DNA from 4 places in the Streptococcus wuxiensis genome. Region 3 is predicted to be linked to each of the others. Evidence: predicted binding sites of a transcription regulator. Region 3 holds the regulator's gene; each other region holds the start of a gene.

Region 1 (5,969 bases), on a different contig from region 3:
TTTTTCAAATTGGGCTCGATTCAGCTCTGTTTCTAGCTGATCCACAAATAAGAGCCATTCTTTTTGCTCACTTCTCTGCTGGTAGCGAACCTCTGAAACCAAGAGCTGACTCATAGCTTGAAAGAGGAGTAAGCTACCACTAATAACGATAAGGGCAACCAAGGATTCTAAAAGTGTGAAAGCTCTGACCCTACTTGTCTTGAATCGCCAGTAATTTCTCCGTTCCATGGTATACCTCCAAACCTCGCTCATTCGAGACAACATGAACCGTAAGGCCATTGACAGTCAACTGCTTTTGTCCAGTCTGCAAAGCCATACGAGCCACTCGCAAAACTTCTTCCTGTTTTAGAAGTTCTACTTCTCTTTTTCTACTTTCTTGAATCTGTCCCAGCAAGAGGGTTGCTATACTGGCAAAAATGGCTAGTGAAATCACTGCTTCCAGTAAAATAACCGCCTTAATTTTTTGCTTCTTGAATACGTTTAATCTTTCCATTTCCTAAATATAATTGATAACGAATCGTTTCTTTTCGCGTTTGAAATCTCACGCTAGCTAGAGACGAATTCCCTCCAGCCTTATCAAAGGTAATTGACTGATTAGACTGCAATTGAATGCCTTTAGGAATAGCCAATTTCTGATAGCCATTCCCAATACTTCTCTCTTCTAGCATTAAGTTCATCTTCTGCTGGCTAGCCAGACTTCGCTTCTGGGTTTCTCGATAAAGTTCCTCAAACTCCATAAAGAAAATTTGCTCTTCCACAGCTGCAAAAGTCGACTGAACTGAACTTGACAAACCCAAGGCTAACAGGCTGACTATTCCTAAGACCAATAAACTTTCTAGCATGGTAAAGGCCCTAATCTGCAACTGACTGACTCTTATTTTGCTTGGCATGATACTCTTTATAGGCTTTTGCTTGCTCAGCAGTAATGCGTCCATCTGCCTGTAATTTGCTTAGACTAGCATCTTCATTTTTATCCAGACTATACAGTTCTGCTTGACTTTCTACCACCTTGACGACAGCTGCTTTCCCCTTATCATTGACTGCATCCTTTTGCTTAGTCAGATTTGGCACAAACAATAAGAGTAGGACGCTAATGATAAGAAGGACCACTAACATTTCTACAAGAGTGAAACCTTTTACCGTAGCTTCTTTTAATTTCATCAACATCTTTTTCATCTAAAAATTTACCTCCATATTTTGATACATCGGCAGCAACATAGCTGCATACAATAAAACGATTAGCAGGGCTACAAAAATAAAGACCAGTGGTTGCACTAGATTCATGGTTCGATTAACCCGAGTAAAGAAAGATTCCCAAGTTTTCTCCGCATAAATCTCCAGTTCGCTTCCCAACTTGGATTTAACTTCTCCATATTCAATGATTAATCCCAACTCCTTTCTAAAGAAGGGATAGGTCTGAACAACCTTAGAAAATTCATGCCCATTTTGCAAAGATTGATCTAAATCGTATCCAATTTCTTTAAAAAGAGGATCTCCTTGCTCCTGCATCATCTGGAAAATCTGTGCCAACTCTAAACCTTGCCCAATCATATTTCCCCATTCCCGAGCATAATAGGCAGTTAGATAATACTGAACAAACATACCTAGAAATGGAATTCTAGCCAGAAAAGAGAAAATTTGAATTTTCGCAGACTTTCTGTAAAAAACTAGACCAGTTAAAGATACTAAACCAAGTGCCAGAATAAGTCCGAGAAAAATCTGTGGCAGTTTACTAATCACTAAGGTAGCTATGTTACTACTATCCAGTTGGGGCAAGAGATAATTCCGCAATCCTAGCATAATTAACAGTAAAAAAGCTAGCAAAATAAGTGGGTAGGTCGCAACTTCAATTAACTTCTTCTTGACCTTAGCAAGATTATCCAAATATTCTTCAATTTTCCCCAAACTCAAATGGAGATTTCCATGAACTTCAGCCAATGAAAGTTGAGTGACAATCGCACTCGAAAAACCTAAATTCCCCATCATTTCCGAGAAAGATTTACCTTTCGATAGTCCTAGGCGCATCTGTGAAACATATTCCTTCTCCAACAAAAGACTTCTATCAAGAAAGGAAATGATTTCTACCAAGTGAAAACCACTAGAAAACAAATTGTTAAAGAGAGTGATAATTTTCTTCTGCTTACTGGTAGCTAATTTTCTCCGTTTCAGCTTGAAGGGCAGTGATATGTCCGTCTTTAAGAAGCTGATCAATTTGCTCATTCCACTTTTCTGCCTGGTGTTCTGAATAATTTTGGTTTGCAAAATCAATAATTCCTCCTCCCCCGATTAGTCTCTGGTAGCAAACACCTTGTAAAACCACCGCTAATTCTTCCTCGCTGACCCCTAATTCTAGGAGACGTTCATAAACTCCACGAATACTTTTGGCATGAATGGTTGAGAACACTGTAGCTCCTGTTAAGCTCGCTCTTACAACAGCACGGGCTGTTTCGCTATCCCGGATTTCGCCAATGATTAAAAGATCTGGGCGGTGTCGCAAAGAAAGTTTTATCAAGTTTTCATAACTCAGTCCAATAGCTTCATTGAGTTGTAATTGCAGCATCTCTTCTTGCTTAATCTCGACTGGGTCCTCAATAGACATGACTTGTTGTCCCTTGAACAATGACTTAGCTAATTCATGCATTAAGGTAGTTTTCCCACTTCCTACAGGGCCTGCAAAAAGATAAAGGCCGCGTTGCCTAAAGCCCTTTTCCAGTTCCTTAAGGTCTTGAAACCAGAAACGCAACTCTTGTTCTTCATCGTGCAAAAGGCGAATAACTAAACTCTCATGACCACGATAATCTCCTACCGTCGATAAGCGTAGTGAAGAAACCTTGCCATCATGCTGATAATCACAGGACCCAAGCTGACTACGACGCTTTTCTCCAACATTCATCCCCGCAATAAATTTAAAATGACTAATAACTGCGCCCAACTTTTCAAAGTCATAGCTATTAATCAAACGCCTTTCATCACCTATTCGCATATGCAACTCATAAACCTTGTCCTTGGGAATAAAATAGATATCCTGAGCTCCATCCTTTTTTGCGAGACTAATCAATTCTTGTGCAAGTGCTTGTACCATATTCCCTCCTCAGTTAATTATTCGAAGAAAATACAAAAAAAGAACAACTTTATTAAAAAGTTGTTCCATCTTTTTTGATACGACAAGTTCGGTGGATTTCTAAACCAGTTTGTTTTTCATAACCCGGTCTGAATTTTTCATCTGGTATAACTTGACCATCTTCCAGTAAAGCCAAGGAATGATATTGCTGCAGAAATTCATCACATTCCTCACACCAACGCTTATCCTCCGGATTCCAAAATATGGTCATTAAGTCTCCTCGACTTTTATATAGTGGAATTTTCTTTTCCAGTTCAAACCAGCAAGATTTATAATACTTCAAAGCATCATAGTAATTTTCAAATTTCTTACTACTAATGACGTCTTCTTCCCATCCTTCTATGAACCACCAAGGTTCAAAATCCCCGTACATTTCTATAACTCGATACATAGTTTCATTTCCTTTGTATCGTATATTATAGCGAAATTTTAAGAACAATGAAAGAAATTTGCTTGCTTTCACGAATTATCTAATATTTTCAAAAAATCCAGCTATTCTAAAAAGAATAACTGGATTCAAATTCGATTAACCTTCTGAAATATCGTTTTCAATGATAACCTTAATCGCATGATGATCTGCAGCCTTACCAAATACTTCATAGGCCTTTTCAATTTCACTTAGTTTGAAGTAATGAGTTACTAATTTTTCTGGTTCAATTTTATGGCTTTCTAAAGCTTTCAAAAGCTGAGGAGTTGTGTTAGTAGAAACCAAACCGGTAGTTACGTTAATGTTACGAATCCATAGAGTATCCAAATCAAACTGAACTGGCTTACCATGCACACCACAGTTGGCTACTGTTCCATCTACACCGATAATCTTTTGGCAGAGATCAAACGTTTCAGGAATACCAACAGCTTCTATAGCAACATCCACACCTCTACCATCTGTTAAATCATAAATTTCTTGAATTGCTTTTTCAGGGTCTGAAGAATTAATCTTATGAGTAGCACCGAAAGAAACTGCAGTATCCAAACGGTTATCGTCTAGGTCTACCATGATCAATTTAGCAGGTGAATAGAATTGAGCAGTCAATAGGGCTGCTAAGCCAACTGGACCTGAACCAACGATAGCCACACTACAACCAGGCTCTACTTTCCCTTTTAAGACACCAATTTCATAACCAGTTGGTAGGATATCAGATAACATAACCAAGGCTTCATCAGACAAATCAGCTGGAGTGTGATAGAGAGTATTATCAGCATGAGGAACACGAAGATATTCGGCTTGCATACCGTCGATCAAATGTCCAAAAATCCAACCGCCTTCGTCTTCACAGTGGGCATAGATTCCCTTTTTACAGTAGTAGCATTTACCACAGGCACATACACAAGAAATCAAAACCTTATCGCCTTTTTTGAAGTTTGAAACGCCTGCTCCAACTTCCTCTACAATCCCGATTCCTTCATGGCCAAGGATAGTTCCACTCTTACATGCAGGGACATCTCCTTTGATAATATGAAGATCTGTTCCACAAATAGTAGTTTTTACAATACGCACAATAGCGTCAGTTGGCTTGCGAATAACTGGTTTGTCAACATCAACAAATGAAGCAAGTCCTGGTTTAACATAAGTATAGGCTTTCATAAAGCTTACCTCCGTTTTTTTATTTGTATTGTTTATATCATAATTGTAAGCCTTTTCATAAATAAAATCAAGTAATATGTGAAAAAATTAACAAACTAAATTAAAAAAAGTAGAAACTAAATTAGTTCCTACTTTAGAGATTATGCTTGATAACGTTTTTCACCATCAAGGTAAGTTGCTACCAATTCCAAATCCTTATCAAGAACAATAAAGTCAGCATCGTAGCCTTCACGGATTTGTCCACAAACGTCATCAATATGAACTGATTTTGCTGGATTGAGACTGGCCATCATAACTGCTTCATGTGGATTTGCAATACCCCATTCAACAACATTTTTCAAACCGTCTTTAAGTTTGAGAATAGAACCTGCCAAGTTCCCAGTAGATTTGAGACGTGCAGTACCATTTGCAACCACAACTGGGAATTCTCCTAGCATGTAGTCACCATCTTGCAAACCTCCCGCTGTCATACAGTCAGTGATAAGAGCAATATTTTCAGTACCTTTTTGTTTAAGTAGGATGTCACAAGCCTTAGGATCAACGTGATGCCCATCGCAAATCAATTCAGCATAAGTATGTGGCAATTCATACATAGCACCAACCATACCAAGCTCACGGTGAGTTAACCCACGCATACCATTATAAGCATGAACCCAAACACTTGCACCAGCGTCAACAGCCTTCTTAGCCTGATCAAAAGTTGCATTTGAGTGACCTAAAGCAACAGTTACTCCTTCACCAGTAACCGTACGTACAAAGTCCTCAACACCTTCACGTTCAGGTGCAAGGGCAATTTTATTTAGAAGACCATTAGCAACCTTCTGCCAAGCACGAAATTCATCCAGGCGAGGATCTTTCATGTAAGCAGGGTTTTGAGCTCCCTTAAATTCCTCAGTAAAGTATGGACCTTCAAAGTAAATCCCACGAATTTTAGCACCAGAAGCCTCTTTGTAGCGCGCACCAATATTTTCAGTAACAGCTAATAATTGTTCGTATGATGATGTTAGAGTAGTTGGTAGGAAACTAGTAACACCTGTGCTAAGAAGACCTTCACTCATTGTATGAAGAGTACCTTCGATGTTATTGTCCATAACATCAACCCCACCAAATCCATGAATATGTGTATCAACAAGACCAGGAGCAATACTATAACCAGTATAGTCAATAATTTCTGCGTCCTCAGATACTTGATCCACATGCTTACCAAATTTACCATCAACAAGTTCTAGAAAACCGCCACGACGAACACCATGAGGATAGAAA
Region 2 (5,969 bases), on a different contig from region 3:
GGGAAAATTTACACCTCGCGGTGGCATTTCAATCGATCCCTACTACAACTACGGTAGACCTGGAACCAAGTATGAAGGATTGGCAGAACAACGCCTCTTTCAACACGACCTCTATCCAGAAAAAATTGACAACCGCTAAACTCATACTCAAAAAAAATCAAAGAGCAAACTAGGAAGCTAGCCGAAGGTTGCTCAAAACACTGTTTTAAGGTTGTGGATAGAACTGACGAAGTCAGCTCAAAACACTGTTTTGAGGTTGCAGATGGAAGCTGAGGTGGTTTGAAGAGATTTTCGAAGAGTATAATACGAAAAAACCCTACCCTCCAAAATGGAGAGTAGGGTTTTTAAGTTTCAATTATTCTTCAGTTCCAAGGAAGTTTTTAGCAACAAGGGCTGCAAGAACTCCACCAACGATTGGTGCAAGGATGAAAATCCAAACTTGTTGAAGAGCTGCGCCACCTACCAATACAGCAGGAGCCAAGCTACGAGCTGGGTTTACTGAAAGTCCAGTGATGTTCAAGCCAGCTAGAATCAAAGCTGTCAATGACAAACCGATCACCAAACCAGCGATTGCGCCATTTCCTTTGCTTGCTGAAGTTACAGTCATGATGACCAAAACAAACAAGAAAGTTGCGATGACTTCAAACAAGAAACCACCAAAGACAGTTACACCGTTTGCCAAGGCATTTTCACCAAGACTTGCAGTTGACATACCTGAATTTGCCAAGAGGAAGAACACAGATCCTGATGCAAGGAAAGCACCGACTACTTGACCAAGGATGTAGTTTACAAGTTCTGAAGATGACAAACGTTTGTTAACAAACATCGCGATAGAAACAGCTGGGTTCAAGTGAGCACCTGAAACAGTTCCGATTGAGAAAGCTGCAACTACGATTGCCAAACCAAAGGCAAGAGCAATTCCAAGGTGTCCAAGACCTTCAACACCATTTCCAAAAACAACAGCTCCTGTTCCGATGAACACAAGCATAAAAGTACCGATCAATTCAGCAACAAATTTTTTCATGTTAAGTCTCCTTTTTTCAAACTATGTATTAGTCTATCAGAAGGAGGAAAGGGTTTCAAGAAATGTGCTTGGAAAATAATGTGTGCTTTTCCCCTTTACGCGATAGTTTTATTTTTCTAACTCTAAATCTCATAAAGGAAAATTTTGGATCATTTTGGTTTTGAAAAAATAATCATTTTTCTAAAAAACAAGTCTTTGTTTGACACAAATTTCACAAAGGTATATACTAAAAAGCGATAGGACTTCTTTTAGAAGTCTATCACAACTCACTTATAACCCTTTTGCTGTTCTTTTATGAACGTTTGAGTGGTATCACGGATACCAAAGGAGGAATCATATGTCTAAAGTAGCTATTGTTACAGGTGCAGGTCAAGGGATCGGTTTTGCGATTGCAAAACGATTGGTACAAGATGGCTTCAAGGTCGGAGTCTTAGACTACAATGCTGAGACAGCAGAAAAAGCAGTAGCTGAGTTATCAGCAGAGAATGCTTTTGCGGTCGTTGCTGATGTCTCCAAACAAGCTGAAGTGGCTGCAGCTTTCCAAAAAGTTGTGGATCATTTCGGAGATTTAAATGTTGTCGTTAACAACGCTGGTGTTGCTCCAACTACACCACTTGATACGATTACAGAAGAACAATTTGAACGCACTTTTGCCATCAACGTTGGTGGTGTCATCTGGGGTGCTCAAGTTGCACAAGCTCAATTCAAGGCGCTTGGCCATGGCGGAAAAATCATCAATGCAACTTCACAAGCAGGTGTTGTAGGTAACCCTAACTTGACTGTCTATGGTGGTACTAAGTTTGCAGTTCGTGGTATCACTCAAACTTTGGCACGTGACTTGGCTGATTCAGGTATTACTGTCAATGCGTATGCACCTGGTATCGTTAAGACTCCAATGATGTATGATATCGCTCATGAAGTTGGTAAGAACGCTGGTAAAGATGACGAATGGGGTATGCAAACTTTCGCTAAAGATATTACCCTTAAACGTTTGTCCGAACCCGAAGATGTCGCTGCAGCGGTTAGCTTCCTTGCTGGACCAGATTCAAACTACATTACAGGTCAAACCATTATCGTCGATGGTGGTATGCAATTCCATTAAGATAAAAAATAAGAGGTTGGATTAAATCTAACCTCTTTTATCATCTATACGACTCCAATTTCCAGAGTCATTTTTTTATTAGTGAAAATAATCTTTCTTCAAGACTAGAAATACTCTCCTGCTCTATATAGTATGATTTTCCCTGTTTTAATAGAACACAAGATTAGGAACAGTTTGGATATCCATTTTTTCTGCGAAATCATCAAAAAATTAAAGATTCCCATTGCCATTATGGATTCGCTTATTGACTCTTTCACGCACCCTTTCAAGCGCATAAAAAATCACCTTTTCTAGGTGATTTTTTCATAGTCTCTTATTTTTTCAATTCAAGCAAAACACTTATGGCAGACAAGGCGTAAAGCGGCGCTGTTTCGGCTCGTAGGATGCGAGGCCCAAGTCCTGCTAGAACTGCTCCTTTAGCTTCAAAAGATTCAATTTCTGCAGGTGAGAGACCTCCTTCTGGACCAAAGATAAAGAGCAGTTTGGCTCCCTTTTCAAGCTCAGCAACTGCTTGTATAAGTGCAGCTGATTCTCCTTCTTTAGCTGACTCTTCATAAGCCACCACAATAGAATCAAACTGATCCAGTTGGGCTAGAAAGTCTGCCTTTTTCTCAAAAAGGGTAATACTTGGGACTAGATTCCGCTTGCTTTGCTCGGCAGCACCAAGGGCGATTTTTTCTAGTTTTTCGACCTTTTTACCCAGTTTCTTGCCATCCCACTTGGCAACTGACCAGTCTGCGGGAAAGGCCCATATCTGGCTAGCACCCAGTTCCGTCACCTTTTGAGTGATAAACTCTAGCTTATCTCCTTTGGGAAAGCCTGATGCGATGGTCACTTGAATTGGCAATTCTACATTGTCAGCCAATTCTTCAATCAGCTCCAACTGACGCGCCTCTACATTTATCACGCGCGCCAAGCGCTTAATACCATCATCAAAAACTAAGGTAACCTGGTCCTCTTCTTTCAAACGCATGACCTGAAACATGTGCTTGCTGGTTTCCTTGTCCTCGATAGTGACAGGAGAGATTGCACTCCCCTTGACAAAATACTGCTGCATGCTAGCCTCCAATCACACCTGAAATATCCTTGGTTTTCTTGAAGACACAGGCATTCCATTCCCCTTGAATCATATGAGTTTCAAGGAAAAATCCAGCTGCTTCTGCTGACTCACGGACCATGTCCCACTTGTCCCTGATAATGCCACTCATGATCAGGTAACCTTCATCCTTGACCAAGCGATAAGCATCGTCTGTCAGATGAATGAGGATATCCGCCAAGATGTTGGCCACGATGACGTCTGCCTCAATCTCCACGCCTTTAAGCAAATCGCCTGGCGCCACATGGATATTTTCCATACCAGGATTGAGCTCAATATTTTCCTGAGCGACTCGAACCGCTACATCATCTAGGTCATAGGCAAAGATCTCCTTGGCACCTAGAAGTGAGCTAGCAATAGAAAGGACGCCTGAACCTGTCCCCACATCCAGCACTGTTTCGCCACCACGAAGAACCTGCTCCAAGGCAAAGAGACTCATCTTGGTCGTCGGGTGGGTTCCTGTTCCAAAGGCCATGCCAGGGTCCAGCTTGATAATCTTTTCTCCCGCTGTTGCTTCATAGTCCGTCCATGATGGCACAATGGTCAAGTCATGAGTGATGCGAGCTGGTTCATAGTATTTCTTCCAGTTGTCCGCCCAGTCTTCCTCAGCCAAGGCAGTCGTCCCCATCTTGACTTCTCCCAAATCCATAAAGTCTGTCAATTCTGCTAAACGAGCCTGCAAATCCGCTTCAACCGCTACCACATCCACCGTTTCAGGATAGTAGGCTGTCACCACGATTTCTTCCTGTTGCTCCACCTCAGGAAAAATCTCACCAAAGCGGTCCACATTACCCACATAGTCCATGCTGTCTTCGATTGCAACCCCTTGGGCGCCTAGCTCAATCAGGAGGTTAGAGACTAGCTCCTCCCCCTCACGCTTAACCGTTACTTTTAACTCTTGCCATGTTTCCATAATTAAGATACCAAGCCCATAAAACACAAAGCCAAAATAGGAAACTCTCTTAAGACACTTATGTTTAAGAGAAGTTTATCTTTTTGGCACAGTGTTTAGGGCGGGTTCAGTTTAGAAATTTAACCGAACCGTCCTTTCTAATCACTTACTTTTAAATAATCTTTTAATCTCTCTTGCAACTGAGGTACAACCTTATCTGAGCCAAGAAATTCATCAATGCTCATCAATTTATAGCCCTGTCCTTCATCTCCGAAGATGATATTGTCAAATTGTTCTTGTCTTAGCTGACCAACCATAAAGACCGATTGCTTGTCTTTAAAGATTACGCTAGGATAAATCTTGCTCCAAAGCAGACAGTCTTCATCTAAATGAATTCCCAGTTCCTCATAAACTTCACGCGCTGCGCACTCGAAAGGACTTTCGTTTCCTTCACGACCACCACCTGGCAACTCCCACATGTTGGGACAAGGGATATCGTCCTTGTCATCACGTAAGATAGTCAAGACCTTATCCCCACAAATCAAGGCAATCTTGCAACCTTGGAAATCCATTCTGCTATCCAATAATTCCATGATATTTACTCTTTTCTATGATGACAATTACTCTCTAGGAAAATACAAGCTAGCTTTCTTCGATTACCTTTTGGCAATCTGCATCCCAGTATGCCTGCCATCTACCATGTTTTTTAGCAAAATAAACGGTAAACTCATCATTTACATAATCTGCAACATAGCGAAGATTAGGCGGATTTTCCTCAAAACTTAATACCCAAGGATGGAAGTAAAAAGTTTTCTCCCACCTCTTCTGAGTATAGCCCAAATCCTTGGCAAACTGAGGGATGGGTTGTTGCAACTCGCTTTCCAAATGGGACTGAATGGCATTATCAATACTATTTAAACGAGCTAATAGTTGCTGAAACTGCTCTTCCTCTTCCGTCTTAAAACCAACTAGAAATTCAAATTCCGCAAAATCTTCAGGAAATTCAAGTTCTGTGATTTTCCCATCCTCAGCATAGCGTCCTTCCTCATTAACAAGGCGACGAGTTCCTGACTTCAATACTCTCTCGAAATCTAGATCCGCAAAGCGATTGCGGGGAAGAGAAGAGGAAGAAAACTCAGATTTATCTGACTTTCTCATAAAAATTTGTTTGATTTTCTCTAACATCCTCTCTCCTCTTTGAATTCCTTATTTTTAAAGTTTCCTAGTATCTCGGATAAGGGTAAAACTCTCCTTCTTCCAAACCGACTTTCCCTTCTTCAAAGACTTCTTGGTTCCATTCCATGACGAATTCTTCTGCTTCTGGGTCTTCCAAAAAGTCCATGAGGGCATCTAGCCCAACCTCTGCAGTATCTTTAAGGAATAGCGCAAAATAAGCTAAAAATTCACGAGAAAAACCTTTCTTCGGTAGGTAAGGGATGACCGTGAGATAGTCTTCTGCATTAACTGTTGACTTGGCAGGGTTGTAAAAAAGTACCGCTTCTTCAAAAAGGATATCATCTGACGAAACCTCTCCGTCTTCATCTAACATCTCCACCCCTGCAGCATTTTGTGCCTCTAATAGAAAACTCACTTCAACCGCATGATTGCGCTTGTCCCAGTTAATCTCATAATCAAAAGGAAAGTTCTTGTCCAACTCTTCTTGTAAAACATCTAAAAATCCATATGTTGCCATTTTGTCCTCTTTCTATACGACTCTTAAATCGCCCCGAATACTCGGAAATATGCTAAAATAGATACTACCATATTACCACATTAGTATCAGAAAATCCATGTTAGAAAGGACTGCTATGCCAGACAATCTCGCGCTTCGTATGCGCCCCAAAACCATCGACCA
Region 3 (5,969 bases):
GACAACGCAACGATCTACTACTACTTCGTTTAGACCTTGAAGGTATTTCTATTTCAACAGGTTCTGCTTGTACAGCTGGTGTTGTTCAGGTCAGTCATGTTCTTCAAGCCTTCTACGGAGAAGAATCTCCTCGCTTACACGAGTCTGTACGCGTCAGCATTTCACCTCAAAATACAGAACAAGAAATGATAACTCTTGCTAAAACTCTTAAAAATATCATCGGAGGATAAACTTAATGGCATTTGAACAAACGATTAAACTTAAAAATTGTCGTTACGAATACACACTTAGTCCAACTGTTAAAAAATTTACGCTTAAAGATAATACTTTTTTTGAAACTAAAGTTGGTAACTATGAATTAACGCGTCTACTTGAAAAAGTTCCAAATAGCGGAGAAGGATTCCAACTTAAGATTATCATCAACAAAGACTTAACTGGTGTAAAAATCAATATCACTGATAAATTTGGTCTACGTTTAGTTGATATCTTCAAATCAGAAGAAACTCATATCCACCAAGAGAAATTTTACTTTTTGATGGATAGCTTGGTTGAACGTGGCGTATTTACAAAAAGCGAAAGATAGAAGGTCATTATGTTTCGATTAACTTACAAGGACTCCTATCAAGTAGAGCGTGTGCAAGAATATGAAGACTATGAAGCTCTTATGCTCTCTCTATCGGGTTGTGTAACTCTCCCTGATACTACTCATATTACTTCATTAACACATGATGGAGTTGAAATCTATCAAGGACTTCTAGGTAACCTCTACCGCTTTTTAAGAACTTACCACGAAACGAAGATAAACTAAGATTTTTCTTAGTTTTTTTTCATTATTGTTGCAATTTTCACAAGCTTTCTATAAAATAGTAGATAGAAAGGTTGTGATTTTGTGAAAGAAAAACAGTCTGCTATTCCTAAAGCAACAGCAAAGAGACTTTCTCTCTATTACCGTATTTTTAAAAGATTTAATGCCGAGAAAATTGAAAGAGCTAATTCCAAACAAATTGCAGAAGCGATTGGAATTGATTCTGCCACTGTTCGTCGTGACTTCTCTTACTTTGGCGAACTTGGACGTCGTGGATTTGGCTATGATGTCAAAAAGCTTATGAACTTTTTCGCTGATCTTTTAAATGATAATTCTATTACCAATGTTATGCTTGTGGGTATTGGAAATATGGGACATGCCCTCCTCCATTACCGCTTTCATGAGCGTAATAAAATGAAAATCATCATGGCTTTTGACCTAGATGATCATCCTGAGGTTGGTACCAAGACACCCGACGGTGTTCCAATCTATGGAATCTCTCAAATAAAGGATAAAATTAAGGATAGTGATGTTAAAACTGCTATTCTTACTGTTCCTAGTGTTAAATCTCAAGAAGTTGCGGAACTTTTGGTTGATGCTGGTATCAAAGGTATCCTCAGTTTTTCTCCTGTTCACCTACATCTTCCTAAAGACGTAGTTGTTCAGTATGTCGATCTTACTAGCGAACTTCAAACCCTCCTCTATTTCATGCGAAAAGAGGATTAGAAAGCGAATTGATTTATGAAAAAACCAGTTATTGGGATTACAGGAAATGAAACCCCGCATCCAGATGATGATCTTATGATGAGTTATGCTGCAAAAGGCTTTGTTGAAGGAGTTAAGAAAGCTGGAGGTATCCCCATTATCCTACCAATTGGTGATGAAGAAATGGCCAGTTACTACATTAGTTTAATTGATAAACTTATTTTAACTGGTGGGCAAAATGTTGATCCTAAATACTATGGTGAGCCAAAAGCTATTGATAGCGACGACTACCACCTTCAAAGGGATATTTTTGAACTAGCACTTATCAAAGAAGCCCTTAAACAAAATAAACCAATTTTTTCTGTCTGTCGTGGTACTCAGCTCTTTAACGTAGCCATGGGCGGATCTCTTTATCAAGATATCGAAGATCATTGGCAAGATACTTCCGCTGAATACACCACTCAGCGACTTGTCACCGAACCAGATACTATTCTAAGAGAAATCTATGGAGAAATCTCTCATATCAATTCTTTCCACCATCAGAGCATCAAAGATTTAGCTCCTAATCTTAAGGTTGTAGCACATGATCCTAAAGATGGTATTATCGAAGCTGTTACAACTACGGACGGCTTCCCTTATCTTGGTGTTCAATGGCATCCCGAATTTCTTTTTGAAAATCGCCCCAAAGATAAAACACTTTTCGACTATGTCGTCAATGAATTATAATTTCGATAAATTAGCTAATTAATTATGAATGAACTTACCCCACCTTCTACTCATGAGCTTTTGAGAGATTTAGATGTTAATGTTTTCTCATCTATTAAGAGCAAGGAAATTGACCATTTCTCAACCTATAAGGAAAAGAAAATAGAAGTTTATTTTCAACTTTCTAATCTATACAGACTTTTAACGGCAGAAAGTTACCAATCATTTTCTAAGAATAAAGAGTATCTCGACAAACTCTCACTAAAAGACAAAAAAAAGAACTAAAAGAAATGTCTAAAAAGGCAAAACCATTTTGTAAAAAGGCAGATGCTAAATTTAAAGGCAGATTTCGTTCTTCGCTTGTTTTTTACAGAGATATCTTGATCCACTCAAAAAAGTATTATAAAATTGAAGACTTCAATGCTATTATTGACTTTATCGTGCAAGAAAAGTTGCTAGTCCCTACAATTGATCCTCTTCCTAAAATTGTTATGAACGAAGTTGAATCCTATGCTTTACAAGCGTTTGAGCAGGGTCCCCTAAACTTCAAAAAATAATCCTATATCAAGTCCGTCTTCTCACGGTAACTAAAATAATCAGAATGAGAGACAATTAAATGGTCCAATAAGACCAATCCCATTAATTCACAGGCTTCTTTAACAAGCTTCGTAACATGGTCATCATTGGGGCTAGGAACTACTGCTCCTGATGGATGATTATGAACCAGAATCACAGATGTTGCCATATGCTTCAAAGCGTAGTGGAGAATTTCTCTCGGTTCAGCAATGCTTCTCGTGGCAGACCCGATAAAAATAGTCTGCTGATGAATGATTTGATTTTGAGTATTTAGATAGATCGCCACTAGGTGCTCTTGTTTTTTATCTCCAAGCTCAGACTGCATCTTTTTAGCTAATTTACGACTGCTAAGAATACTCTCCATTTTCACTGTTTCCCTTTTATGGATACGGTAGCCTAATTCAATAACGGCTTGTAATTCGATAGCCTTAACACGTCCAATACCCGATAGAGTCTGCAATTCCTGTAGACTCATTTTTTTTAGGTCAGTTAAACATGTCAGCTGATTTAAGACCTTCTGTGCTATTTCAAAAACATTGGCCTGTTTTGTGCCTGTCCTTAGTAATATTGCCAGTAATTCTTGGTTGCTGAGCGCTTCTACTCCTTCTTTTACTAGTCTCTCTCTTGGTAAAAGCGAATCTTCTTGAAATGAAATACTATACATAAAAATCCTCCTCACTTTATTATTCGTGAGAAGGATGCTTAATTCGATAAAAACTAGTTATTTTTAGATTTTTTCAAGTGCAAGACGCAAATCTTCAATCAAATCATCAGCATTTTCAAGACCGATTGAAAGTCGGATTTGATTTTTAGTTACTCCTGCTGCTTCTAGATCAGAGTCAGACAATTGAGAATGAGTTGTAGTTGCTGGATGAACGACCAATGATTTGGCATCTGCTACGTTTGCAAGGTTTGAAAAGATTTCTAAGCTATCAATCACCTTACGAGCTTCTGCTTCTCCGCCTTTAACGTGGAAGGTAAAGATTGAACCAACACCTTTTGGTAAATATTTCTCCGCCAAGGCATGGTAAGGGCTATCAGCTAATTTTGGATAATTGACCTTTTCAACTTTTGGATGGTTCACAAGGAAATCAACGATTTTCTCAGCATTTTGAACATGACGTTCAACACGGAGAGATAGTGTCTCAAGACCTTGTAGGAGCAAGAATGAGTTGAATGGTGAAAGGGCAGCTCCCATATCGCGAAGCAATTGCACGCGAGCAGCAACGATAAAGGCTGCAGCACCTACATCTCGAGTATAGCTTAAATTATGGTAGCTTGGATCTTCATTGACGAATTGAGGGAATTTCCCTGAAGTAGCCCAGTCAAATTTACCACTATCAACAATGACACCGCCAATAGTTGTACCGTGTCCACCGATAAATTTAGTCGCCGAGTGAACCGAGATATCTACACCGTGTGAAAAGACATTGATAAGATAAGGCGTTGCAAATGTATTGTCAGAAACTAAAGGAATTTGGTGTTTATGAGCAATTTCGGCTATTTTTTCGATATCAGGAATGTTGATAACTGGATTACCCAAAGTTTCAATCAAAACAAGTTTTGTATTGTCTTTAATCGCTGCTTCCACCTCTTCTAAATGATCAATATCTACAAATGTTGTGGTAATTCCGTATCGAGGAAGGGTTTCTTTCAACAGGTTAAAGGTACCACCGTAGATAGTTGAAGCTGCAACAACATGGTCACCTGCGTGAGCAAGTCCAAGAATAGTATAAGTAAGAGCTGCCATTCCTGAAGCTGTGGCAAGTGCACCTACTCCGCCTTCTAGCGCTGCAATACGCTCTTCAAAGGCTGAAGTTGTTGGATTGGTAATACGAGTATAGATATTTCCAGCTTTTTGAAGGGCAAAAAGGTCTGCACCCTCCTGTGTATCTTCAAATACAAAAGATGTTGTTTGATAAATTGGTACAACACGAGACTTGGTAGTAGCATCTACCACTTGTCCTGCATGCAATTGAAGAGTTTCAAATTTAAATTCACGAGTCATCATCAGACCTCCAAAGATTTCATTAAATTAATTGTATCATCTATGGCATTCAGTTACAAATACAACTTTGTTATATATTATCATAAGCAATAGCTATGGCATTTATTAGAATTGAAAAACTTTTTTCAGATAGTTTAAAAAGTTTGTATTCGCTATTTCTATACTTTATAATGGATAAAAAGGAGAAGACTATGTCAGAAATTACACATGAAATTGATTCAAACTTCGCTGGTCGTTTAAATATTTTACGTGCTGGTGTGCTCGGAGCCAATGACGGGATCATTTCCATCGCTGGAGTTGTTATCGGGGTTGCCAGTGCAACCAGTAATATCTGGATAATCTTTCTTTCGGGTTTGGCTGCCATCTTAGCAGGTGCCTTCTCTATGGCTGGAGGTGAATATGTTTCAGTATCCACTCAAAAAGACACTGAAGAGGCCGCTGTAGCTCGAGAGCAATTACTTTTGGATAAGGATATCGAGGCTGCAAAGAAATCTCTCTATGCTGCTTATCTTCAAAATGGTGAGTGTGAAACTTCAGCTCAACTTTTAGTCAATAAAGCTTTTCTTAAAAATCCACTTAAAGCCTTAGTTGAAGAAAAATACGGAATCGAGTATGAAGAGTTTACCAATCCTTGGCATGCTGCAGCATCTAGCTTCATCGCTTTTGTTCTTGGTAGTTTACCACCAATGCTTTCCATTACCATCTTTCCAAGTGACTATCGAATCCCTGCTACTGTTTTTATCGTTGCGATGTCTTTATTGATTACAGGTTACACCAGTGCCAAACTCGGAAAAGCCCCAACCAAAACAGCTATGATTCGTAACCTTTGTATCGGTTTGTTAACCATGGGAGTGACCTATCTATTGGGTCAGTTGTTTAGTATTTAAAAAAGATACCGTACGGTATCTTTTTTATTATCCAAACATAAACAATTAAGAGAAACTACCAAAACCAACCTTCATTATCATTAATTGGTTCAGCCTCTTTCATCTTACGTGGTCCTGTTCCGTACATTTCAGCTTCGATATCTTCTTTTGTTGGCAAGATAGAGGCTAGGATGATGTAGATGATGATTCCAAGTCCGAAGTTTGCGATTGTAAAGATAGCAAAAATGAAGCGCACAAGAGTAACATCAAGGTCCCATTTATCAGAGAGTCCAGCAAGTACTCC
Region 4 (5,969 bases), on a different contig from region 3:
CTACCAAAGCGAAAAGGGCATCACCCCACAAGAATTTTACAAGAAATACGTTGACCTTCCACTAGAAGACTACGTTTCTGTGATCAATGCTCCAACTGCTGATAAACCATACGGTAAATCATATACAGTTGAGATGTTGGGAAATGTCGTTGGAAGCCGTGCAGTTCGCTACATTAACGTACCGATGGAGCGCTTGAAAGAATTGGCGATTGCTCAAATGCAGACAGGAGAAACTGTTTGGTTTGGTTCAGATGTCGGCCAGCTCAGCAACCGTAAAGCTGGAATCCTTGCGACAGATGTTTATGACTTTGAATCAAGCATGGATATTCAACTCACTCAAGACAAGGCTGGACGTTTGGACTATAGCGAAAGCTTGATGACTCATGCTATGGTCTTGACAGGTGTTGATTTGGACGAAAATGGCAAATCAACTAAGTGGAAAGTTGAAAACTCATGGGGAGACAAGGTCGGTACAGATGGTTACTTTGTTGCCTCAGACGCTTGGATGGACGAATACACTTACCAAATCGTTGTCCGTAAAGAATTGCTGACAGCAGAAGAACGAGCTGCTTATGAAGCAGAACCAATCGTGCTTGCACCATGGGATCCAATGGGTGCTTTGGCAGAATAATTGAAAAAAAAGAATCAGATGATAAACCTGATTCTTTTTTTGTTTATACATTCTCACCGAGACTACATGATACCGAAGAAACGAGCTGCGATACCAACTGCAAAGAGGGCAAGGATGATTGTGATTGGAGATACTTTTTTCTTAAGCAACCACATGCAAAGGAAAGTAAGGAGAAGTCCCATCAATCCTGGAATCAATGAGTCCAACTGACCTTGAAGCGTTTGTGGTTGAACTCTATCTAGGCTCATGCCACTAAGCGCTTGACCAAGAATGCCCTTCAACTCAGCTCCTGTAACAGGACCTTCTGGGAAGTTGATGTAGGCACCTTCTGACAATTGTTTGCCTGGAAGGTTGATAGTGAAGTTGATGGATACCCAACGTTGTACAAGAACGGCAAGGATGAACATACCAAGGATAGATGCACCCTTAGTGATGTCTTTCAAGATACCACCTGACATGTCTTTAGTGATTTCAGATCCAGCCTTGTAACCAAACTCTTGTGTATACCAAAGGAATGACATACGGATTGCATTCCATCCAAAGAAGAAGAGAAGTGGTCCAACGATGTTACCAGTTGCAGCAAGTGATGCACCAAGGGCACCAAGGATCGGACGTACTGTAAACCAGAAGACTGGGTCACCGATACCAGCAAGAGGTCCCATCATACCGATCTTAACACCTTGGATAGCAGCGTCATCGATTTCAGTACCGTTTGCGCGTTCTTCTTCAAGTGCAAGAGTAACCCCCATGATTGGAGCAGCTACGTATGGGTGAGTGTTGAAGAACTCAAGGTGGCGCTCAAGAGCAGCAGCTTGGTCTTCTTTTTTAGTGTAAAGTTTCTTGATAGCTGGGATTAAAGAGTAAGCCCAACCCAAGTTTTGCATACGTTCGTAGTTCCATGAACCTTGAAGGAATTGTGAACGCCACCAAACTTTTTGGCGATCTGATTTTGATAATTGAATTTTTTCAGCCATGATTGTTCCCCTTTCTAGTAGTCTTCTAAGATATCACCAATTGGGTCGTTAGAAGTTGCAGCTCCTCCGCCACCGTTTCCACCTTGTTTAGAAAGGTTGAGGTAGATGAAGGCAAGGGCAACACCGATTACACCAAGGGCAATCAAAGTCAATTGAGAGATTGCTGCAAGAGCAAAACCGATAGCGAAGAATGGCCATACTTCACGAGTAGCCATCATGTTGATAACCAAAGCGTAACCAACGGCAACGACCATGGCACCACCAACAGCCATACCACCTTTAAGCCATTCTGGCATAAGTTCTAATACGCCTTGAACTGCTTCAGTTGGCATTGCAAGCAAGAGTGCAGCTGGGATAGCAATACGTAGACCTTGAAGAGCAAGGGCAAAGTAGTGAGCACGCTCAACAGCTGCAATATTTCCTTCTTTAGCAGCAGCATCTGCAGTGTGAACCAAACCAACTGAGATTGTACGAACAATCATAGTCAAGAAAAGTCCAGCTACGGCAAGCGGGATAGCAGTTGCAGTTGCGACTGCGATACCTTCAGTAGTAAAGTTACCACCTTTAATCATGATGATTGCAGCAGCAACAGAGGCAAGAGCAGCGTCGGGAGCAACTGCAGCACCGATGTTTGCCCAACCAAGGGCGATCATTTGAAGAGATCCACCAAGCATAACCCCTGCTTCGAGGTTACCAGTTACAAGACCGATCAGGGTACATGCTACGATTGGTTGATGGAATTGGAATTGGTCGAGGATACCTTCAAGACCTGCGAAGAAGGCAACAACTACAACCAAGATAGCAGAAATGATTGAAATATCTGACATGGTTTTATTCCTTTTCTATTTAATGTTAATTATTGAACGTTAGCTTTGCTAATCAAGTCAAACAAATCTTTTTTAGTGTCGTTTGGAACTTTACGTACGTCAAATTCAACACCGAGGTCACGCATTTTTTCAAATGTAGCAACGTCGTCTTTGTCCATTGACAATACGTTGTTGACCATTGTTTTACCAGTTGAGTGAGCCATTGATCCAACGTTAAGAGTCTTGATTGGCACACCGCCTTCGATAGCACGAAGAGCATCTTGAGGAGTTTCAAACAAGATAAGGGCGTGAGTATCACCAAAACGAGGGTCTTTTGCAACCTCAATCAATTTTTGGATTGGAACAACGTTAGCCTTCACTCCGTTTGGAGCCGCTTGTTTGATCAATTCTTTACGAAGGTCGTCCTTCGCTACGTTATCTGAAGCAACGATGATACGGTCTGCTTTTGAGTCTGGTGTCCAAGCAGTTGCGACTTGTCCGTGAAGAAGACGTGTGTCAAGACGTGCAAGGTTGATTTTCAATTTACCGTCTCCGATAACAGTTCCTTCTGGGATAGCAGCTTGGGCTGCAGGAGCAGCTGCAGCAGTTGCAACTTCCTCAGCTGGATTAAGCTCTTCTGGAAGAGCCTTGATGCCATCTTTGGCTTCTTTAATGATGTTCGCAGCGACTTTATCCACTCCTGCATTAGCATCCATCAGGCGCTCAGTGTAGGCTTGAATCAACATCGGCAAGTTAAGTCCAGTGATGATGGCAAATTTACGCTCAGGATTTTCTCCCATTACGCGGCTAGCTTGGTTAAATGGAGAACCACTCCAAAGGTCAGCCAAGACTAGAACCTCATCTTCTGCGTCAAATGCAGCCACAGCATTGTTGAATTTTGCGTATAAATCATCTGGGCCTTCGTTTGGCATAAAGGTTACAACTTGAACCTTTTCTTGTTCACCAAAGATCATAGATCCTGACTGATGAATACCCGCGGCAAATTCACCGTGGCTCGCAATAATGATTCCGATACTCATTATTGTCATTCCTCCTTATAAAATGATTGACTTGTAGTTTAAGATAACTTTAAGACTCTTTAAGTATAAACCGTTTTCAGTAAAAAATCAACTACTTATGATAAATCCAAAAAAGTAGCGTGACAAACCTATTAATATAGATGTTGATATATCAATATTTAGTAATTTTGTCTAGAGAATAGTAAAAAAATTTAATATAAAAAAGTCATAGTACAGAAATCGACGAACCAGAACTCTGTATCTTAGTTCCAGACCCTTATACTTCAACCATTGGATGCTTAAAGAATGTGGATAGAAAATGACGTTTTCGTCAATAGTGTTCTTGAGCGTTAAAAAAAGAACTTTAAGTTCAATAAATTGCTATGTCAAAATTTTATTGCTAAAAAACGAGGCGGGATCTTTTGTCCCTACCTCGTTTTGCTATTTATTATCTATCTTAATGAGTAAAGTCTAGAACCATGCGACCTTGGATGGTACCAGCAGCCATTTCATCAAAGACAGCAATGGCATCTTCGACAGGCCGTTTTTGAACGACTGGAACAACGAGACCTTCAGCACCAAATTGGAAAGCTTCTTCCAAATCTTTACGTGTACCAACAAGGGAACCGATGACCTGAATACCGTCAAGAACTGTTTTAACGATACTTAGATCCATCATTTCTGAAGGGAGTCCGACAGCTACTACACGACCACCTGCACGAACAGAGTCAACTGCTTGGTTGAAGGCAACTTTTGATACAGCTGTTACGACAGCTGAGTGAGCACCACCGTTTGTTTTTTCTTTGATAAGGCCTGGAACATCTTCGACTTCAAGACCATTAATCACGATATCAGCACCGACTTCTTTAGCTAGAGCAAGTTTATCGTTGTTAATATCTACTGCGATAACGTGAGCGTTGAATACTTTTTTAGCGTATTGAACAGCTAAGTTGCCAAGTCCTCCAGCACCATAGAGTACAACCCATTGGCCTGGCTCAACTTTTGCTTCTTTAATAGCCTTGTAGGTGGTAACACCGGCACAAGTGATTGAAGAGGCTTGGGCTGGATCGAGACCTTCTGGAACTTTAACAGCATAATCTGCAGTTACGATACATTGTTCAGCCATACCACCATCAACTGAGTAGCCAGCATTTTTTACTGTACGGCAAAGGGTTTCGCGTCCGGTTGTACAATATTCACACATGCCACAGCCTTCAAAGAACCAAGCTACGCTGACACGGTCGCCAACTTTTAGGCTCTTAACATCAGGAGCGATTTCTTTTACGATACCAATCCCTTCGTGACCGAGAACACGTCCTGGAACTTTTCCAAAGTCACCATGGGCAACGTGGAGGTCTGTATGGCAAACACCACAATACTCAACTTCAACAAGTGCTTCGCCAGTTTCGAGCGGACGGAGCACTTTTTCTTCAATAGCAACACCAGTGCTTTCTGGATTTACAACAACAGCTTTCATAGCTATCCTCCTTGGTTAGTAGTTGAGGCGCAGAGGAAAAGGGGCTTACCTTAAATCGTGATTCAAGTGAAGTCAAATTTGAACTGCCCTCTTTTTTGTTTATATGTGAATTATATCACGATATTTAATATAATACAAGGAGATTTATGCAAAAATATATGAAATCGCTTAACTGGTTGATAAGTATGTGAAATTTGAACAATAATATCTGGTGTTTTTATATAAAATTTCATATAAAGAGGAATTTGTTTGGTCTCAAATATAGGGAGCGAGGTTGCAAACAGATTTTCTAAGATCCATCTCTAGGAGTTTTTGGTATAATAGAGAGTAATTTATTTTCTAGTATGAGAAGTTAGAGTGAGAGGTATGTATGTCCCCTTCAATTCAGTTATTAAAAGATCGCTATTTAAAAAATATCAAAGAAAATCCAGATCTCTATATTGGGATAGAGTTGGAGTTTCCTATCGTTCATACGAAAGGCCAACCTACAGATATTGAAGTCAGCAAGGACTTGTTGCGCTTTTTGGTGGATGCTCTCAGTCTGGAAGTTGAAAAGGCAGACCAGGAGGGCAATCCGATTCAACTTGTAGAACCGACGAGTCAAGATCGAATTCTGTTTGAGGTTTCCTACACGACCTTGGAATTTGCCTTTGGTAGGGCTCAGAATATCCAAGAGGTTGAAGGGCGTTTTCTGGCCTATATGAAGGTAATCCAAGAAAGGCTAGGCGAAAAGGACCATGCTATCCAAGGTTGGGGGATTCACCCAAACTGGAATCAAAATGACAATCGACCTGTGGCTTATCCACGCTATCAGATGCTGATGGATTATCTGAGTATGGGGACTCACCAAGAAAGTGCGCATTTACATGACTTTCCGCAATACGGAGCCTTCATCTGCGGGAGTCAAGTCCAGTTGGATGTTTCGACCGATAACTACCTACGTGTCATCAATGCTTTCACACAGATAGAGGCAGCCAAAGCTTACCTGTTTGCCAATTCTGAGTTTTCTGGAGCGGACTGGGACACCCAGATTTCACGAGATATTTTTTGGGAAGACTCCAT

The links. Region 3 encodes Rex, which represses fermentation and respiration genes when NADH is low (regulators of the CRP and FNR family bind a similar motif). Its sites were predicted from a motif close to TTGTGAANTANTTCACAA; they were not measured.
Region 1: AB2B47_RS08135 (zinc-dependent alcohol dehydrogenase family protein) is a predicted target of Rex. The motif match lies at 4,783-4,800, and genes of this name have one in related genera.
Region 2: AB2B47_RS03260 ((S)-acetoin forming diacetyl reductase) is a predicted target of Rex. The motif match lies at 1,224-1,241, and genes of this name have one in related genera.
Region 4: adhP (alcohol dehydrogenase AdhP) is a predicted target of Rex. The motif match lies at 5,011-5,028, and genes of this name have one in related genera.

The regions. Positions count from the first base shown of each region.
Region 1 covers NZ_JBFNFE010000008.1:32,878-38,846, forward strand. Annotated here, with positions in the region: gene comGF (competence type IV pilus minor pilin ComGF) at 1-228, opposite strand, end outside; gene comGE (competence type IV pilus minor pilin ComGE) at 191-493, opposite strand; gene comGD (competence type IV pilus minor pilin ComGD) at 456-890, opposite strand; gene comGC (competence type IV pilus major pilin ComGC) at 853-1,176, opposite strand; gene comGB (competence type IV pilus assembly protein ComGB) at 1,177-2,220, opposite strand; gene comGA (competence type IV pilus ATPase ComGA) at 2,141-3,082, opposite strand; gene AB2B47_RS08130 (DUF1033 family protein) at 3,135-3,512, opposite strand; gene AB2B47_RS08135 (zinc-dependent alcohol dehydrogenase family protein) at 3,648-4,706, opposite strand; gene nagA (N-acetylglucosamine-6-phosphate deacetylase) at 4,847-5,969, opposite strand, start outside.
Region 2 covers NZ_JBFNFE010000002.1:98,240-104,208, forward strand. Annotated here, with positions in the region: gene queF (preQ(1) synthase) at 1-139, shown strand, start outside; gene AB2B47_RS03255 (MIP/aquaporin family protein) at 356-1,024, opposite strand; gene AB2B47_RS03260 ((S)-acetoin forming diacetyl reductase) at 1,362-2,126, shown strand; gene AB2B47_RS03265 (16S rRNA (uracil(1498)-N(3))-methyltransferase) at 2,440-3,183, opposite strand; gene prmA (50S ribosomal protein L11 methyltransferase) at 3,185-4,135, opposite strand; gene AB2B47_RS03275 (NUDIX hydrolase) at 4,273-4,707, opposite strand; gene AB2B47_RS03280 (hypothetical protein) at 4,757-5,299, opposite strand; gene AB2B47_RS03285 (DUF3013 family protein) at 5,337-5,807, opposite strand; gene AB2B47_RS03290 (replication-associated recombination protein A) at 5,923-5,969, shown strand, end outside.
Region 3 covers NZ_JBFNFE010000001.1:365,789-371,757, forward strand. Annotated here, with positions in the region: gene AB2B47_RS01745 (cysteine desulfurase family protein) at 1-230, shown strand, start outside; gene AB2B47_RS01750 (DUF1831 domain-containing protein) at 236-583, shown strand; gene AB2B47_RS01755 (DUF4649 family protein) at 593-808, shown strand; gene AB2B47_RS01760 (redox-sensing transcriptional repressor Rex) at 890-1,531, shown strand; gene AB2B47_RS01765 (gamma-glutamyl-gamma-aminobutyrate hydrolase family protein) at 1,547-2,236, shown strand; gene AB2B47_RS01770 (hypothetical protein) at 2,261-2,500, shown strand; gene AB2B47_RS01775 (hypothetical protein) at 2,506-2,772, shown strand; gene radC (RadC family protein) at 2,775-3,455, opposite strand; gene AB2B47_RS01785 (O-acetylhomoserine aminocarboxypropyltransferase/cysteine synthase family protein) at 3,519-4,799, opposite strand; gene AB2B47_RS01790 (VIT1/CCC1 transporter family protein) at 4,991-5,686, shown strand; gene AB2B47_RS01795 (PspC domain-containing protein) at 5,742-5,969, opposite strand, start outside.
Region 4 covers NZ_JBFNFE010000002.1:179,335-185,303, reverse strand. Annotated here, with positions in the region: gene pepC (aminopeptidase C) at 1-631, shown strand, start outside; gene AB2B47_RS03660 (PTS system mannose/fructose/sorbose family transporter subunit IID) at 694-1,605, opposite strand; gene AB2B47_RS03655 (PTS mannose/fructose/sorbose transporter subunit IIC) at 1,620-2,432, opposite strand; gene AB2B47_RS03650 (PTS sugar transporter subunit IIB) at 2,462-3,451, opposite strand; gene adhP (alcohol dehydrogenase AdhP) at 3,888-4,907, opposite strand; gene AB2B47_RS03640 (hypothetical protein) at 5,278-5,969, shown strand, end outside.